DNA from 2 places in the Nocardioides seonyuensis genome. Region 2 is predicted to be linked to the other one. Evidence: riboswitches for the same ligand, from Rfam matches in the RefSeq annotation. Region 2 holds a riboswitch; the other holds the start of a gene.
The links. Region 2 has a riboswitch for cobalamin ahead of EXE58_RS16720 (nitrite reductase). Riboswitches for the same ligand answer to the same signal wherever they lie in the genome.
Positions count from the first base shown of each region.

Region 1: it holds a riboswitch for cobalamin, as region 2 does, so the genes downstream of both, EXE58_RS14820 (ABC transporter substrate-binding protein) here and EXE58_RS16720 (nitrite reductase) in region 2, are expected to answer to the same signal.

Region 1 is NZ_CP038436.1:3,053,670-3,062,433, forward strand. It holds gene EXE58_RS14810 (ABC transporter ATP-binding protein) at 1-696, opposite strand, end outside; gene EXE58_RS14815 (FecCD family ABC transporter permease) at 693-1,745, opposite strand; gene EXE58_RS14820 (ABC transporter substrate-binding protein) at 1,749-2,714, opposite strand; cobalamin riboswitch at 2,809-2,963, opposite strand; gene EXE58_RS14825 (siderophore-interacting protein) at 3,018-3,803, shown strand; gene era (GTPase Era) at 3,803-4,789, shown strand; gene EXE58_RS14835 (hypothetical protein) at 4,836-5,081, shown strand; gene EXE58_RS14840 (GNAT family N-acetyltransferase) at 5,136-5,729, shown strand; gene EXE58_RS14845 (GrpB family protein) at 5,879-6,397, opposite strand; gene EXE58_RS19560 (septum formation family protein) at 6,489-7,328, opposite strand; gene EXE58_RS14855 (flavodoxin family protein) at 7,325-7,810, opposite strand; gene EXE58_RS14860 (class I SAM-dependent methyltransferase) at 7,846-8,604, shown strand.
Region 2 is NZ_CP038436.1:3,442,103-3,450,866, reverse strand. It holds gene cbiE (precorrin-6y C5,15-methyltransferase (decarboxylating) subunit CbiE) at 1-599, shown strand, start outside; gene EXE58_RS16735 (cobalt-precorrin-4/precorrin-4 C(11)-methyltransferase) at 633-1,400, opposite strand; gene EXE58_RS16730 (precorrin-2 C(20)-methyltransferase) at 1,397-2,926, opposite strand; gene EXE58_RS16725 (precorrin-8X methylmutase) at 2,923-3,603, opposite strand; gene EXE58_RS16720 (nitrite reductase) at 3,600-4,445, opposite strand; cobalamin riboswitch at 4,504-4,696, opposite strand; gene EXE58_RS16715 (class I SAM-dependent RNA methyltransferase) at 4,742-5,965, opposite strand; gene EXE58_RS16710 (APC family permease) at 5,962-8,013, opposite strand; gene EXE58_RS16705 (potassium channel family protein) at 8,069-8,731, shown strand; gene EXE58_RS16700 (potassium channel family protein) at 8,745-8,764, shown strand, end outside.

The sequences.
Region 1 (8,764 bases), 390 kb from region 2:
GAGGGGTTCGGCCAGCACCTCGCCGGGCCGGGCGTCCACGACCACCCGACCCTGCTCGAGCAGGACCATGCGGTCGGCGTAGTGGCCCGCGAGGGTGAGGTCGTGCATGGCGGCGACGACAGCGAGATCCTGCTCGCGCTGAAGGCCGGCCACCAGGTCGAGGACGTCCTGCTGGTGGCCGAGGTCGAGGGCGCTCGTGGGCTCGTCGAGCAGCAGGACCCGGGGTTCCTGGGCCAGTGCGCGGCCGAGGACCACTCGTTGCAGCTCGCCCCCGGAGAGGGTCGCGGCGGGACGTCCGGCCAGGTCGGTGAGGTGGAGGCGGACGAGCAGGTGCTCCACGAGGTCCCGGTCGCGGGCCGTCTCCGATCCCCAGCGGCTGCGGTGTGGAGTCCGACCCAGTGCGACCAGCTCGCGCACGCTGAAGCCCTCGGGCACGACGGGCTGCTGGGGCATCAGCGCGACGACCCGGGACATCCGTCGGCGCGAGGTCGACCCCGGGTCCAGGCCTGCCACCCGCAACCGGCCCCCGGCCCGCACCAGGCCGGCCAGGGCGTGGAGGAGGCTGGTCTTCCCGGCCCCGTTGGGTCCGACCACTGCCAGCCACTCGCCGGCGGCGAGGTCCAGGTCGACGTCCTGCAGCACGCGGCGCCCGGACCTGCTCACCGAGACGGCCCGCACCTCGACCACCGTGCTCATGCTGCCGCCCGGTTGCGGCGGAGCACGACGAGGAAGAAGGGCGCGCCGACGACCGCGGTGACGACCCCGATCGGCACCTCCGCAGGAGCCAGGGCCGAGCGGGCGGCGATGTCCGAGAGCACCACGAAGGCTGCACCGAGCAGGAGGGCCATCGGGACGAGGGTGCGGTGCGATGCCCCGAAGAGCAGGCGGACCGCGTGCGGGACGACGACGCCGACGAACCCGATGAGGCCGCTGACGCTGACCACGGCGGCAGTGCCCAGGGTCGCTGCCAGGACGAGGACCAGGCGCACCCGAGCGGGGTCGATGCCCAGGCTGGCGGCCTCGACGTCGCCGACGGCAAGCACGTCGAGGGCGCGACGGTGCAGCAGGATGACGCCGCACGAGACGAGCACGTAGGGCAGCACGAGCAGCACGTCGGACCACCCGTCCGTGCTGAGACGGCCCATCATCCAGGAGTACACCGCCAGCAGTGAGTCGTCGTACCGCTGCTGGACGAAGCTCTGCAGGGCGTTGAAGAAGGCCGCCACGGCGACTCCGGCGAGCACGATCGCGACCGCCCCGCCCTCGCCGCCCACGCTGCTGCCGAGGACGTACGTCGCCGCGACGCCGAGCAGGCCGCCACCGAACGCGAGCAGGGGGATGTCGAACGGACCAAGGCTGCCGCCCGACACGATGCCGAGCGTGGCGCCCAGGCCCGCGCCGCTGGACACGCCCAGCAGGTAGGGGTCGGCCAAGGGGTTGCGGAACGCGCCCTGGTAGGCGGCGCCGGCGCTCGCCAGGGTGGCTCCCACCAGGGCGCCGAGCACCACACGCGGCAGTCGGATCTGCCAGAGGATCGCCTGCTGCGTGGGAGTCAGCCCCGAGTCGACTGACACCAGCGGGAGGGCGTCGACGAGCTCGGCGAGGACGCCCCGCGACGTCAGGCCCGCGGGACCGACGAGAGCACCGGCCAGCGCCGCCGCCAGCGCGACAGCGCTGGCGGCGACGAAGCCGGGGACCCGCAGCCGAGGGGGGCTGGCGACCGCCGTCACGGCGAGGTCACCCACGGGTCAGTTCGCTGGCGCGTGCTCGGAGACGAGCGCGGCGATGGTCTCGGCGAACTCCACGACCCGAGGTCCCCAGCGGCTCGTCACGTCCTCGTCGAGCTCGATGATCCCGCCGTTCTCGACGGCGTCGAGCCCCTTCCAGCCGGCGCGCTCGGCGACGTCCTCGGGGTGGATGTCACAGCACTCGGAGTCGGCCAGCAGCACGAAGTCGGGGTCGGCCGAGACGACGTACTCGGCCGAGAGCTTCGGGTAGAGGTCGCCGTCCTTGGCAGCCGCGTCGGCGATGTTCTCCAGACCGAACAGGCCGTACACCTCGCCGATGAAGGTGCCGCTGCTGGCGGTGTAGAGGTCGGGGGAGAGCTCGTGGAAGTAGGTCAGCCCCGACACGTCCGGGGCGGAGGCCACCGCCTCCTCGACGCCCTGCTGGGTCTCCGCGACCACCTGCGCCGCCTCGGCGACGTGACCGGTCGCGGCGCCCACGCGTTCGATCTGGGCGTAGGCCTCGTCGAGGTCGCTCGCCGACGGGAGCAGGAGGGTGGGCACCCCGGCGTCCTCCAGGCCGGCGACCAGGTCGCCGCTGTCGCCGGCGGAGATCACCAGGTCGGGCGCGTGGCCGAGGATCGCCTCGACGTTGGGCTCGTAGCCGGAGAGCTTCGTGGACGGGACGCCCTCGGGGTGGTCGGACTGGTCGTCCACGGCGACCACCTGGTCGCCTGCACCGACGGCCCACAGCATCTCGGTGGCGGTCGGGCTCAGGGAGACGATCGACTCCGGTCGGGCGTCGACCGTGATCTCGGTGAGGTCGCCTTCCTGCCCGGACGCGACGGTCACCGGGAAGCTGGCGTCGGTGGTCTGGTCGCTGCTGGGCCGGTCGGCCGAGCCGTCCCCGGCGTCGGCCTGGCCGCATGCCGCGAGCAGCGAGGCAGCGAGGAGCAGTGCGCCTGAGCGCGCCGCGAGGTGATGGGACATGGTGTTCCTCCGGTTTCGTGCGGAGGACGAGAGAAGTCGGCCGCCGAAACCAGGTGGTCCCGCCTGCACGACTCACCTTCGTCCGAGGCGAGTTGCGTGGACCACGGAGTCAGGTGACCTGGCTCGTCCGGCCCCAGACATCGATCGGGGCCGGCTTCACAGTTGCGGGACAGCGCCGGTTTCTCACCGGACTTCACTGAGCGCCGTGGCGCCCTCCTGGGAGGGCGCACGTACTCTAGCGAACAGCGTCTGCGGTCGGGCACGGGGGCTGGACCGAGGAGCCGCGCGGCTAGCCTTGCCGGTGTGAGCACCCGCGCAGCGCGATACGAGGCGACCGTACGACGCCGTGAGTCGCTGTCGGACCACCTCGTCAGGCTGGTGCTCGAGCTCGAGCAGCCCGACGGCACGGAGGCCTTCACCTCGACGGGGGTGCCCGACGAGTGGGTCGGACTCGTGGTGCCCGGGCAGTTCCAGAGCCGCTACTACACCGTGCGCTCGTTCGCCGGGGGCGAGGTCACCCTCGACGTGGTCGTGCACGACGTCGGGCTCGTGACGGAGTGGGCGATGCGTGACTGCGTCGGTGACGCGGTGACCATCACGGAGCCGAAGGCGTCCTTCGACCTGCCTGCCGACGCCGAGTGGCTCCTCATGGTGGGGGACCTCACGGCGATGCCGGCGATGGCCCGTGTCGCCGAGGCCCATCCCGACCTGCCGACGCGGATCCTCGCGGAGGTCTCCGACGACATGACCGGCTACCTGCCGTCCGGTCCCGACGTGGCGTGGCTGTCGCCGCCGGCTCCCGGCCAGAGCGCGCTCGCCGAGGCCGTCGAGTCGCTGGAGTGGCCCTTGGGCCCCGGCTACTTCTGGATGGCGGGGGAGTCGGCGCAGATGCGAGCGATCCGCAAGCACCTGATGCGCGAGGTCAGGCTGCCGAGCTCCCACTACGACGTGATGGGCTACTGGCGCGCCACGGCCGGTCGTCAGCCGCGGGCAGTCGACCCGGGGCCGATCTGGCGAGCGGGCAAGGCAGCAGGCAAGACCGACGAGCAGATCTGGGCCGACTACGACGCAGCACGGGAGACCACCTGATGAGCGAGCACGACCGCGACTTCGACGTCAGCGGGGTGGCCCCCGCCGGCCCCGTCTACGGCACGCGACCCGAGGGCTTCCGCAGCGGCTTCGCCAGCTTCGTGGGGCGCCCCAACGCCGGGAAGTCCACGCTGACCAACGCCCTCGTGGGCAGCAAGATCGTCATCACGTCGTCCAAGCCACAGACGACGCGCACCGTCGTGCGCGGGATCGTCCATCGCGCCGACGGGCAGCTCATCCTCGTGGACACTCCCGGACTCCACCGTCCCCGCACCCTCCTCGGGGAGCGCCTCAACGACCTGGTCACGACGACCTGGGCCGAGGTCGACGTCGTCGCCGTGTGCTTCCCGGCGAACGAGAAGGTCGGGCCCGGTGACCGGTTCATCGTCAACGAGCTGGCCAAGGTGCGTCGTACCACCAAGATCGCGATCGCGACCAAGACCGACCTCGCGACTCCCGAGCAGCTCGCCGAGCACCTCGTCTCGATCGCCGAGCTCGGGCGGGAGACCGACACCGAGTGGGCCGAGATCGTGCCCGTCTCGGCAGTGTCTGGCGACCAGGTCCAGCTGCTCGCCGACCTGTTGCTCGCCCTGATGCCCGAGGGACCTCCGCTCTACCCCGACGGCGACCTCACGGACGCGCCGGAGGAGGCCATCGTCGCGGAGTTCATCCGCGAGGCGGCGCTCGAGGGCGTGCGCGACGAGCTCCCCCACTCCATCGCCGTGCTCATCGAGGAGATGAACCCCCGCGAGGGCCGGCCGGCGGACAAGCCGCTGCTCGACATCCACGCCAACCTCTACGTCGAGCGGGACAGCCAGAAGGGCATCATCATCGGCCACAAGGGCTCTCGCCTGCGCGACGTCGGCAAGGCTGCTCGCCTCCAGATCGAGGCCTTCCTGGGCACGCCGGTCTACCTCGACCTCCACGTCAAGATCGCCAAGGACTGGCAGCGCGACCCGCGCCAGCTCCGCAAGCTGGGCTTCTGACGCGTCGAGCCGTATGGCGGCCGGGGCTGCTGGGTACGTAGCGCCCATGTCTGAGATGAACCAGCAGGACGCCCGCATCACCGCCCTCCGTGCCGTGGTCGACCGGGTGACGTCGTGGCAGGAGACCGCCACCGACGGCACCATCCACGAGGAGCTCGACCGCGGCCTCCAGGAGGCCGGCGTCACCCTCACCGACGAGCAGCGCGACTCCGTCGCCCAGCAGATCTCCGACGGCCAGGAGGTCGACGTCGAGGCCCTCGCCGCCGACAGCGAGGCGGGCGGCCCCGCCTGATCCTCACGGGCCGGACCGTGGACAGCGGGGGCCCAGGCGTGCCAGCGTCCCTGCATGCCTGAGTTCAGCTGGCTCCCGGCCAACCGTGCTGCGGTCGAGGACGTCGAGGCTGTCTTCGCGGCGAGCGGCGCCAACAAGTGTCGTTGCCAGGCCCTCAAGGTGCCGGACTGGATCTGGCGCGACTCGACCCAGGAGCAGCGGGACGCGGCGTTGCTCGAACAGACCGCGTGCGGCACGGCGGGGCCGACGTCGGGGCTGATCGGCTATGTCGACGGCGAGGCAGCGGGCTGGGTCGCGGTGGAGCCGCGGGAGAACTACCCCCGGCTGTGGAGCCGGAAGCAGGCATGGATGCGGATGGACCCCGAGCTCGAGGGCGTCTGGTCCGTGACGTGCTTCGTCGTGCGCAAGGGCATGCGGAAGACGGGCCTGACCTACGAGCTGGCTGCCGCCACCGTGGAGTACGGCGAGCAGGTCGGTGCCCGCGTCCTGGAGGGCTACCCGATCGAGCCGCCGCCGGGCAAGGCCGTGATCTGGGACGAGGCCTCCGTCGGGCTGCTGCAGATCTTCCTCGAGGCGGGGTACGACGTCGTGGCCTCGCCGACCCTCCGCCGACGCGTGGTGCGTCGACAGCTGGCCGGCTCCCCCTGACAGTCGTGCGCACACGTCAGTGCCCCCGCCGTGTGTTGCACCATGACCACGCGGTGTGACTGCTGCGCGGACTCGGCGCGTGGTCGCCGTACTCTGCGCACCTGACCTCCTCGCCCGCGCGGAATGCGGCGCGAGCGGAGGCGGAGCGGTCAGGGATGCTCGGCGAGGACCTGCGCCACGAATGCTGCCTTCGCCGCCGTGTAGGCAGAACGGTCATGGGCTTCGCGCACGAGGGTGCGCTTCAAATGCTCGTACTCCTGCCGGAGCCGTGGGTCCGCACGAAGCGCGTCCCTGAATCGAAGACGCACGCGCCACTCATCGCTCCCTCTCGCGATGAGAGACAGGTGGTGGGTCCTTCTCGTCTCTGGTCCTCGGGGGAGGAAGATCCGGTCCACGTAGACCCGGTCGGGCATGAACGTGTAGCCGCGTGAGATCAAGCGGTTGATGACCTGTTGCCGATCGGGCCAATGGAGCGACGCCTGCATGTCGATGACCGGTTTGGCCGCCGAGCCGGGGATCGCCGTGCTGCCGATGTGCTCGACCTCCAGGAGCTGAGGCGCGGCTGTGAGAAGTGCCGATCGTTCAAGCTCGAACCGATGAGGCCACTCGGGGTCGTAGTCGCGGAGCTCCAGGGCTCCCCGCGCTAGGCCGACGACGTCTTCGTTCACACAGTCGATGCTAGGTCCGTCGTGCGCTCATCGGCATGCGCGGATGCTCCGGCCGCGGGTCCTTGCCGTGCCGCCCGCGGACCGCAGGAACTCAGGCGGGCACCCAGCAGATCCCGTAGCGCTGGCCGGCCGCCCACTGCTTCTTCGTGGGCCGCTCCTCGACCCAGCGGAACTCCAGCGGGTCGTCGGACCGCTCGCGCGCAGCTGCCCGGCACGCGGGCTCCATCCGACCCGCGACGACGCCGGCCTCGGGGAAGCGGGGCCCGGGCAGGTCCACGCTGGCGATGGCCTTCCAGGCGTGCTTTCGGAGGCATGCGACCCGGGTGAACGCCTTGGTGCCCGGTTCGGCCGTGCCGCACATGGCCAGGGCGGGCAGGTCTCCGGAGCCGGCGGTTCGGCGCGGAAGGCGCATCAGGACGTCCGGCGCGGCGACGACGACCAGGTCGCAGCGGAACCAGTCGGCCCCCGCCTCGGCGTCCGCGACCGTGGGGGTGAACCAGACGGCCCTGGCCATCGTGAGCCGCATCTCCACCGGCGTGATCCCGAGATGGGAGGCCGCGCGGCGCGGGCACGTCTCCGCCGGCCTCCTCTGGGCCGCGGGCGAGTCGACCGCGAGGGTGCGCCCCTCCCTCTCGAGGTCGAGTCGTCCCACGAAGAACGTCTCGGCGGTGTGTGGTCGCCGGCACGAGGTCGGGGGCAGCTGTGTGGTCGGAGCCACGGCCGTGGCGAGGGAGAGGCGGTGACACTCGCCCCTCCGGGGCCTGGGCTGCTCGGGAGTCGGCGTCGCTGTCGGTGTCTCGTCCGACGTGGAGGTGCTCGAGGGGGCAGACGAGGCATCAGGCTCCTCGGGAGGGGACGTCGTACACCCCGAGACCAGCAGCACGAGCGCAGCGAACCCGCCCAGCGCGAGGCGTCCTCGCACCGTGGTCACTCGCTCAGCAGGGCGGCGAGCGTGGCGCCCAGGTCGTACGACGCCTCGCGCTCGGTCTCGCCGACGTCGCCCAGCACCTCGAGGACGGGGGCGGCCTGCTGCCAGGGCAGCGCCCCGAGGATCGACTGCACCGATCGGACGGCGCCGGTGGTGTCGTACCGGCCGTGGACCCACAGCCCGTAGGGCTTCTTGCCCCCGGACGCGGCCGCTGCCGAGCCGTCGTCGGTGAGGGCGCCGCCGGCCTCGAGGAAGATCGTGTCGAAGAAGTGCTTCAGCGCCCCGGACATGTAGCCGAAGTTCGCGGTGGTTCCGAAGAGGTAGCCGTCCGCCGACAGCACGTCGTCCGCCCCGGCAGACAGTGCCTCGCGGACCACGACCTCCACGCCCTCGATCGCGTCGTCCTGCGCGCCGGCCAGGACGGCGTCAGTGAGTGCACGCACGGTCGGCGTGGGGGAGTGGTGGACCACCAGCAGACGGGGCATGACGACAGCCTAGGAGAGGAGTAGCGTCGTGGGGCGTGAGCTTCGATGTGCCCGGCGAGGACTACGACCGGTTCATGGGCCGCTACTCCCGGCCGCTCGCGCAGGAGCTCGTCGACCTGGTCGGGGTCGTGCCCGGGAGCCGGGCGCTCGACGTGGGCTGCGGCCCAGGGGCGCTCACTGCTGTGCTCGCAGGTCGTCTCGGCCCGGAGCGGGTGAGCGGGGTCGACCCGTCCGCCTCGTTCGTCGAGGCCTGCCGCGCGCAGGTCCCGGGGGCGGACGTGCGGCAGGGCACCGCCGAGTCCCTGCCGTTCGAAGACGACAGCTTCGACGTGGCGGCCGCCAACCTGGTCGTCCACTTCATGGCGGACGCAGTGGCGGGGCTCACCGAGATGGCCAGGGTGACGCGTCCGGGGTGCTGGGTCGCCGCCACGGTCTGGGACCTTGCGGGCCGGCGTGCGCCGATGGCGCCGGTGTGGGACGCGCTCGAGCGGGTTGCGCCGGGTGACCCCGGAGAGGGACACCTCCCGGGCGGGACGGCCGGCGAGCTCGAGACGTTCTTCGTCGAGGCCGGGCTCACCGACGTCGTCGGCACCGAGCTGGCGGTCACCGTCACCCACCCCACGTTCGAGGAGTGGTGGGCGCCCTACCTCCACGGGGTCGGGCCCGTGGGTGAGGTCGTCGAGAGACTGGGGCGCGAGGGGCGCAGCCGGCTCGAGGCCGACCTGCGGCAGCGCCTCGGCGCGGGTCCCTTCGACATCACGGCCGTGGCGCACGCGGCTCGCGGCCGTGCCTGACCCGGCTGCTGGACTCGGCGTGCCGGGTTCGTCCCGACGGGTTATCGTGGGGTCATCATGATGCGCAACCTCCTCCTTGGCTGCCGCAGCGAGGCCTCCCAGAGTCGATAGGGAACCGGCCCCCTCGTTGCGGAGAGTGGCGCGCGCCGGTCGCCCTGGG
Region 2 (8,764 bases):
TGGCCATCGAGGTCCCCGCGGACGCCGCGGGGTGGCGCTCGTCGTGGGTGGCAGGCTTGCCCGACGAGGCCTTCGAGAACGATGGGCAGCTCACCAAGCGCGACCTTCGGGCCTCGGCCCTGGCTCGTCTCTCCCCCGCGCCCGGTCAGCACCTGTGGGACGTCGGTGCAGGCGCCGGCTCGGTGGGCATCGAGTGGATGCGCTCACACTCCACCTGCCGTACGACCGCGGTCGAGGCGGATCCCGTGCGCGCCGCCCGGGTGGCACGCAACGCGACGCGTCTCGGCGTGCCCGACCTCCGTGTGGTGGAAGGTCCCGCCCCTGACGCGCTCGCCGGCCTCGAGCCTCCGCACGCGATCTTCATCGGCGGCGGAGCCACGCGCCCCGGCGTCCTCGACGCGTGCCTGGCGGCGCTGCGTCCGGGCGGACGCCTGGTCGTGCACGGTGTGACGCTCGAGACGGAGTCGCTCCTCGCCGACGCATACCGGACGCACGGCGGCGAGCTCACCCGCCTCGCCGTGGAGACGACGCACCCCGTTGGCAGATTCACCGGATGGACGCCGCTGCGGACCGTGACGCAGTGGAGCCTGCGCCTCTGAGCCCCTCGGAGGCGTCTTGCAGGAGACCGTGGTCTACAACGGTCGCTTCGTGAGCCTGTCCCGCTCACGGCTGTACAGGTACGACTCCCCTCCTGCGAGGGCAGGCGCCTCAGCCAGCGTGCGTCCGACCAAGATGACAGCCGCCTGTCGTAGCCCGGCCCCCTCCACCTGATCGGCAATGGTGTCGACGGTTCCGCGCAACACCAACTCCTCCGGCTGGCTGGCCCGGTACACGACCACCACCGGGCAGTCTCCCCCGACGACCGGTTCGAGCTCGGCCATCAGGGTCCGGGTCCGAGTGATCGCCAGGTGCAACACCAGGGTTGCGCCGGTGGCGGCGAACTGGGTCAGCGACTCCCCGTCTCCCATCGGGGTAGACCTTGCTTGAGTCCGGGTCAGCACCACCGATTGCGCCACCAGCGGCACCGTCAGCTCGCTGCCCACCCGGGCCGCCGCCGCCGCGTACGCGGCGACGCCGGGCGTGACCTGCCAGGTGACCCCGGCAGCGTCCAGCCGGCTCGTCTGCTCGTGCAGGGCGGAGTACAGGGACGGGTCGCCGGAGGTGAGGCGCACGACCTGGTGGCCCGCGTTGAAGGCGTCGACGAGGTGCGCGGAGATCTGGTCGAGGTCCAGGTCCTGGGTGTCGACCAGGGTCGCCTGCGGACCGCAGTGGGATAGGACCTCGGGGTCCAGGTAGGTCCCGGGGTAGAGCACGAGGTCCGCCTTCGCGAGCAGCCGCGTCGCCCGCACGGTCAACAGATCGGCAGCTCCGGGGCCGGCTCCGACGAAGTGGACGGTCATCGCACGAACCTCGGCGTCCAGACGCCGGCCGAGGAGACGCGGGTCGATGAGGCGCCCACGATCAGCAGGCACTTCATGTCGATCGTGATGGGATCGAGCTCGCCTAACGTGCTGACCGTGAGCGCCTCCTCCGCGCGTCCCACGTCGCGACCCACCACGACGACCGTCTCCGGGCTCTTGTGCTCCAGCAGCACCTGTCTGGCCGTCGCGACCTGCTCGGTACGGCTGCGCGACGCCGGGTTGTAGATCGCAAGGACCAGGTCCGCCTCGGCCACGGCCCGGAGCCGCTTCTCGACGACCTCCCACGGCTTGAGGCGGTCCGAGAGGCTCATCACCGCGAAGTCGGCACCCACCGGCGCACCCGCGCGTGCGGCCACGGCCTGCACCGCGCTCACGCCGGGGAGCACCCGGACCCGTACGTCTGCGTACGCCGGGTCCTCGGCCGCCTCGAAGACGGCAGCGGCCATGCCGAAGACGCCCGGGTCGCCACCCGACACCACGGCCACCTTCTGCCCTCGCCTCGCGAGGTCCAGAGCGAAGGCCGCACGGTCGAGCTCGACAGTGTTGCCCGACGCGTGGCGGGTGAGCCCTTCACGCTGCGGCACCCGATTCACGTACGGCGCGTACCCCACGACGTGGTCGACCTCCGCGAGCGCCGCGCTCACCTCCGGGGTCAACCAGCCGTCCGGTCCCGGGCCGAGCCCCACCACCAGCAGCTCCGCCGGATCGACCTCCGCCGCCTGCGAATCGGCAGCGGTCGGGCCACTCGTCTCCCGGGAGCGCCGTCCGTTGAGGCTGTCCCCGGTGACCACGATCAGTGAGAAGTACGGGACCGATGCTTCGTCAGCCTCGGTCACCGGGATCCAGCGCTCCTCCGGCATCGACGCCCGCTCCACGTACAAGGCGTGCTCGAGGCGGCCAGCCGCGGCGAGCGCGCGGCGTACGGCAGGGAAGGTCCGTCCCAGCTTCATGATGATCGCGCCGTCGGTGTCGGCCAGCCGTCGGGCGAGCTCGGGCTCGGGCAGCGTGCCGGGCAACACGGTGAGCACGTCGGTCTGGCGGACCAGCGGACTCGCGGTCGCGGCGGTGGCCGCGAGGAAGGCCGGGACGCCGGGCACGATCTCGGTCGGGAATCGGTCGGCGAGGCGGTCGTGCATGTACATGTACGAGCCGTAGAAGAGCGGGTCGCCCTCCGAGAGCAGGACGACGTTGCGACCAGCCACCAGGTGGGCGGCCAGGCGGTCGGCCGACTGCTCGTAGAACTCGGCCAGCACCCCGGCGTACCCGCCGGGGTGGTCGGTCGTGCCGGTGGTGACCGGATAGGTGAGCTCCTCCTCCAGGACATCGGCCGGGAAGAGCTCTGCGGCGATACGGCGCGCGTTGGACTGCCTGCCCCGCGCCGCGTGGTAGGCGATGACGTCGGCGTCCCCGATCAGGCGCGCTGCCTTGCGGGTGATCAGCTCGGGATCCCCAGGACCGACGCCGACGCCGGCGAAGTGGCCGATGGCAGAGGTGGACGTGCTCATTCCTGCTCCTGGGCAAGTGCGTTGAGGGCCGACGAGGTCATGGCGGATCCACCTCGGCGGCCGCGGACGGCGACGAAGGGGATGTCGATGCCGTGGTCGACGCGGAAGTCCTCGAGGGCCTGCTTCGACTCGGCGGCCCCGATGAAGCCCACCGGGCAGCCGACGATCGCCGCAGGGCGCGGGGCGCCGTCCACGAGCATCTCCAACAGGTGGAACAGGGCGGTCGGCGCATTCCCGATGGCGACCACGGAGCCCTCGAGGTACGGCTCCCAGAGCGAGATCGCCGCCGCTGTGCGGGTGGTTCCCCACTCTTCCGCCAGGGCAGGCACCTCAGGTTCGTTGAGGGTGCAGATCACGTCGTTGTCCGCGGGGAGGCGGCTGCGTGTCACGCCCTTCACCACCATCGTGGCGTCGCACAGCATCGGCGCCCCCGCCTCGAGGGCTGCGCGGGCCGCTGGGACGAGGTCCGGGTGGATCACGAGGTCATCGACCAGATCCACCTGTCCGCTGCCGTGGATCATCCGCACGGCCACCTTCTCAGCGCTCACCGGCACGCGGGAAAGGTCGGCCTCACGTCGGATCGTGGCGAAGGAGTCGAGGTAGATGGCCGCCCCCCGGTCGATGTACGGGTAGTGACGCCCCGGACGACGAAGCTGCAACGGGGACGGACTGCTCATGAGGACTCCTCAGGGACGAGAACGCCACGCCAGGGGGTGACGACGAGTTCGGCTGCCGCGGAGCACAGGCGCTCCACGGCGGGACGGTCGAGGCCGTCCTCCGGCACGGCGACATGCTCACCGCCGGGCACGGGGCCGTACGGCAACGGGGGCGATCGGTCAGGCAGCCGTGCCGATGCAGGCACCGGGGCGACCAGTTGCGACGCCAGCTCGTGGACGTGCCACGCGGCGCCAGGCCCGTCGCCGCGCACCTCAAGGAAGCGGAGAGCCAGGCGGACGAGCCGTTCCTCGACGCCCGCGAGCGGGACGACCGGGCCCCAGCCGGTGCCGACCCGCAGCTGCGCCTCGGTGGGACCGAGCGCGACCAGCCCGAGGTCGCAGGTGCGGTCGAGCAGGTCGCCGCGGCCGTCATCGAGCACGAACAGGAAGCGGCCGGGCAGCAACCCGAGGGCAGGTGCGGCCAGCAGCGCTGCGTCCAGCGCGCGTGCGACGGGACGCAGGTCGACGCGACCGCCGACCAGCCCGGTCTGGGGCGACGCCATGACGTTGCGCGCCAGGTCGTGCGTACGGCTGGGCAGGAGGCCGGTCGCCTCGACGGCCGCGAGCACGGTGTCGGTCAGGCGCTGCGTGCCGGGCACCGCCGAAAGCGCCCTCACCTGCAGATTCGTCCGCGTGGTCACGTGGAGGTGTCCGTCGCCGTGACGTTCTGCCACCTCCAGCAAGCCGAGTAAGGCGTCTGCGGCGACCCTGCCACCGGGCAGACGCAGCCGGACGAGCAGACCGTCTTCTGCGGGCCAGGGGCGCAGCACGCCCGGGCAACGGTCGGGACGTGACCGGGTCACCGGAGATCACCATGCTTCGAGTCCGGGTCCGTACGCGGGACCCACCATGACCCGACGACGGTTGTCGTCAGGGCCAGCAGGTCTTCGGACTTGGATCAACCGGGCGCGAACGCCTTCCCAGGATCCGCAGACCCCAGTGGCTGCCGTTGCCGGCGTGTCCGTCCCGTCCCCTCACCGCTGCGCGTCAGTTCCGGACTCTCACCGGATTCCCTGACTCCACGTGGGAGTACGACTGGCTGATCGTGACGATACCGCGCCGGCACGACGGCCCGCTGTCGGGTCTGTTGCACGATCGTTCAGCGCGGCCGGGCGCAAGCGTCCGCAGGCTCCAGCAGCGCGACGCATTCCGTGTGGCTGGTCATCGGGAAGAGGTCGAAGGCCCGCAGGGCGGTGAGCCCGTAGCCGTGCTCGGCGAAGATCGCGACGTCCCGGGCCAGCGCGGCCGGGTCACAGGCGACGTAGGCCACTGCGCGCGGCCGGCGGTCGCACACCTGCGCCACCACGTCCCGCTTGGCGCCGTCGCGTGGTGGGTCGAGCACCACGAGGTCGAAGGGCTCGTCGAAGCTCGCTTCCAGCACGTCGCCGGTCGACCCGCATGCCACCACGGCACCCTCGTGCGGGGCGAGGTTGGCCTGGGCGTGACGGGCCGCCTCGCGGTGGCCCTCGACCGCGACCAGTCGCGTGCCGGACCCGATGGCGTCGGAGACGAACCGCGCGAAGAGCCCGACGCCGGCGTAGAGGTCGAGGGTTGCCTCACCTGCTCGTGGGGACAGCATCTCCAGCACCGTCTCGACCAGCACTCGCGGAGCCGCGGGGTGCACCTGCCAGAAGCCGTCCACCGCGAGGGCGAAGTCGTGCGTGGCCCCCGCCGCGGTCACCGAGCGGGCGTCGTACGACGTGCCGGCGGCCTCGTGCTCCTGGCCGGGCCGGGCACCCTCCGCTGCGATGAGGCAGTCGTCGATGGCGACGAGCTCGTGGGATCGGTGCTTGCGCATGGCCGGCTGCCCACCCGGAAGCTCGGCGTAGCGCTGCCGGGTGCGCCACCGGAGCCCGTCGTCAGGCCGTGTCGACCCGTCCCCTTCGGGCACCGGGACCCCCCCGACGACGAGGCCGGCCAGCAGTGGGTGATCGGCCGCCAGTCCACCCAGTCGCACCAGCTGCTCGCGCACGACTGATGCCTTGAGGTCACGCTGCGCAGGCACCCGCACGTGCTGGAAGTCGCAGCCCCCGCACAGTCCGGGACCCGCGAACGGGCACGGTGGCGTGACCCGGTCGGGCGCCGCCGACAACACCTCGACGGCGTCACCGCGCCAGAAGCGGTCGCCGTCCGTCCCCTCGGTGATCTCCACGACCACCCGCTCGCCCGGCAGCGCGTGACGCGTGAAGACGACCCTCGACTCCGGCTCGGGGAGGCGTACGACGAAGTGCCCACCGTGCGCGACGGGGCCGACGGTGGCCTCGAACCGGTCACCGACCCGCGACTGCCCGCGTGCCTTGCGAGGCCGGGGCCGCCGGGTCACTCGTCGTCCTTGCGCCAGGTCGACCCGTTGGTGTCGACCCGCCCACGGCGCAGGTCGCCCGCGTGCACGCGCCCCTCCTCGCGCTCCTCGCGCTCCAGGGCGATCGCCGAGGAACGCAGCTGGAACGGCACCGAGATGACCATGACACCGGGGCTGAAGAGAAGGCGCCCCTTCAGGCGCAGCGCGGTCTGGTTGTGGAGCAGCTGCTCCCACCAGCGTCCCACGACGTACTCGGGGATGTAGACGGCCACCACGCCGCGAGGACTCGCCTTGCGGATCGCCTGTGTGTACTCCACGATCGGGCGGACCACCTCGCGGTAGGGCGAGTAGAGCACCTTCAGCGGCACGTCGAGACGACGCTCGTCCCATTCCTTGAGGAGCTGGTTGGTGCGCTCGCTGTCGACGCTGACGCAGATGCCCTCGAGGACGTTGGGCCTGGTGGCCTTCGCGAAGGCGAGCGCGCGCAGAGTCGGCTTGTGCAGCTTCGAGACGAGCACCACCGCGTGCACCCGCGTGGGCAGGACCGAGTCCTGCTCGTCTGCGGCCAGCTCGGTCTCGACCCGTGCGTAGTGGCGGGAGATGGCCTTCATGACGAGGAAGAAGAAGCCCATCGCCAGGATCGTGATCCAGGCACCGGCGAGGAACTTGGTGACCAGCACGATGACGAGCACCACGGCGGTCAGGCACAGCCCGAAGGTGTTGATGGCGCGGGAGCGGACCATCCGGCGTCGCGCCGACGGGTCGCTCTCGCCCTGGAGTGCCCGGGTCCAGTGGCGGATCATGCCGAGCTGGCTGAGGTTGAACGACACGAAGACGCCGACGATGTAGAGCTGGATCAGCTTGGTCGTCTCGGCGTCGAAGACGACGATGAGGGCGATCGACATCGCGGCCAGGAACACGATGCCGTTGCTGTAGGCCAGGCGGTCACCGCGCGAGCCGAGGGACCGCGGAGCCAGACCGTCGTGGGCCAGGATCGAGCCGAGCACCGGGAAGCCGTTGAAGGCCGTGTTTGCAGCCAGGACGAGGATGACGCCGGTGACCGCCAGCACGAAGTAGAACCCCGGTGAGAAGTTGTCGAACACGCCTGCGGCGATCTGGGCGATGACGGGGTGCTGCTCGTAGCCCGCCGGCAGAGCGTCGCCGGCCGCTGTGCGCAACCGGTCGAGCTCGTGGGGGTCGACGTAGCGGATCGACATCTCCTTGGCCAGGACGATGACGCTCATCATCATCGTCACTGCGATCAGGCCCAGGAGCAGCAGCGTCGTGGCCGCGTTCTGGCTCTTGGGCTTGCGGAAGGCCGGGACGCCGTTGCTGATGGCCTCGACCCCCGTCAGGGCGGCACAGCCGGAGGAGAACGCCCGCGCGAGGAGGAACATCAGGGCGACCTGCGACAGCGGCCCCTCCCACCCCGGGGCGGGGTCGATCTCGAGATGGGCGCTCTCGGCGTCCGGGAGGCTGCCGGAGAACATCCGCACGAGGCCGTAGGCGCACATCCCCATGATCGAGACCATGAAGAGGTAGGTCGGGGTGGCGAAGAACGCACCGGACTCCCTGACGCCGCGCAGGTTTGCGGCCGTGAGCGCCACCACTGCGCACGCGGCGACGGTGGCCTCGTGGCCGACCAGGGGGTTGTACGCGCCGGCGGCGTACTGCGCGGCGGAGGAGATGGACACGGCGACGGTCAGCACGTAGTCCACGAGCAGCGCACTGGCGACCGTGATGCCGGCGGTGCGTCCGAGGTTCTTCGTCGCCACCTCGTAGTCGCCACCACCGGAGGGGTAGGCGTGCACGGTCTGGCGGTAGGACGCGACCACCGTGAGCATCACGACGGCGACGGCCAGCCCGATCTTCCACGACCAGACGTAGGTCGACGCGCCGGCGACCGCCAGCATGATGAAGACCTCGTCAGGGGCGTAGGCCACCGAGGACAGCGCGTCGCTGGCGAAGACCGGGAGTGCGATGCGCTTGGGGAGCAGGGTCTCCCCCAGCTGGCTGCTGCGCAGCTTGCGCCCCACCAGGATGCGCTTCGACACGTCTCCGACACTCACGGGCGGCAAGCCTAGACCCGCGACCCCGCTCAGGACCCTGCAGTACGGTTCAGGCGTGCATGTCGTGATCATGGGGTGTGGCCGCGTCGGGTCGACGCTGGCCAGGAGCCTCGAGGACCGCAACCACACCGTGTCGGTGATCGACAGCGATCCCGACGCCTTCCGCCGACTGGGACAGTCGTTCAACGGCGACAAGGTGACCGGCTACGGCTTCGACCAGGAGGTCCTCGAGAAGGCCGGCATCCGTCGCGCCGACGCCTTCGCGGCCGTCTCGAGCGGTGACAACTCCAACATCATCGCCGCCCGGGTGGCCCGCGAGACCTTCGGGATCGAGCAGGTCGTGGCCCGGATCTACGACCCGGGGCGCGCAGAGGTCTACCAGCGCCTGGGCATCACGACGGTGGCGACGGTGAAGTGGACCGCGGACCAGGTGCTGCGCAGGATCGTGCCCGCCGGCGCCGAGCCGGACTACCGCGACCCGTCGGGCACCATCCGTCTCGACAACTTGGCGGTGCCGCCGCCGTGGATCGGTCAGCGCACCGTGCACCTGCAGGAGCAGACCCGAAGCCGCATCGCGTGGATCGACCGGCTCGGCGAGGGCGTCCTGCCGACTCGTGAGTCAGTGCTGCAGGAGGGCGACATGCTCCACCTCGTCATGCGCGAGGACCAGGCCGCCCACGCCTACGCCGTGCTCGATGCCGGGCCTGAAGAGAACTGAGAGCGGAGACCACATGCGCGTCGCCATCGCCGG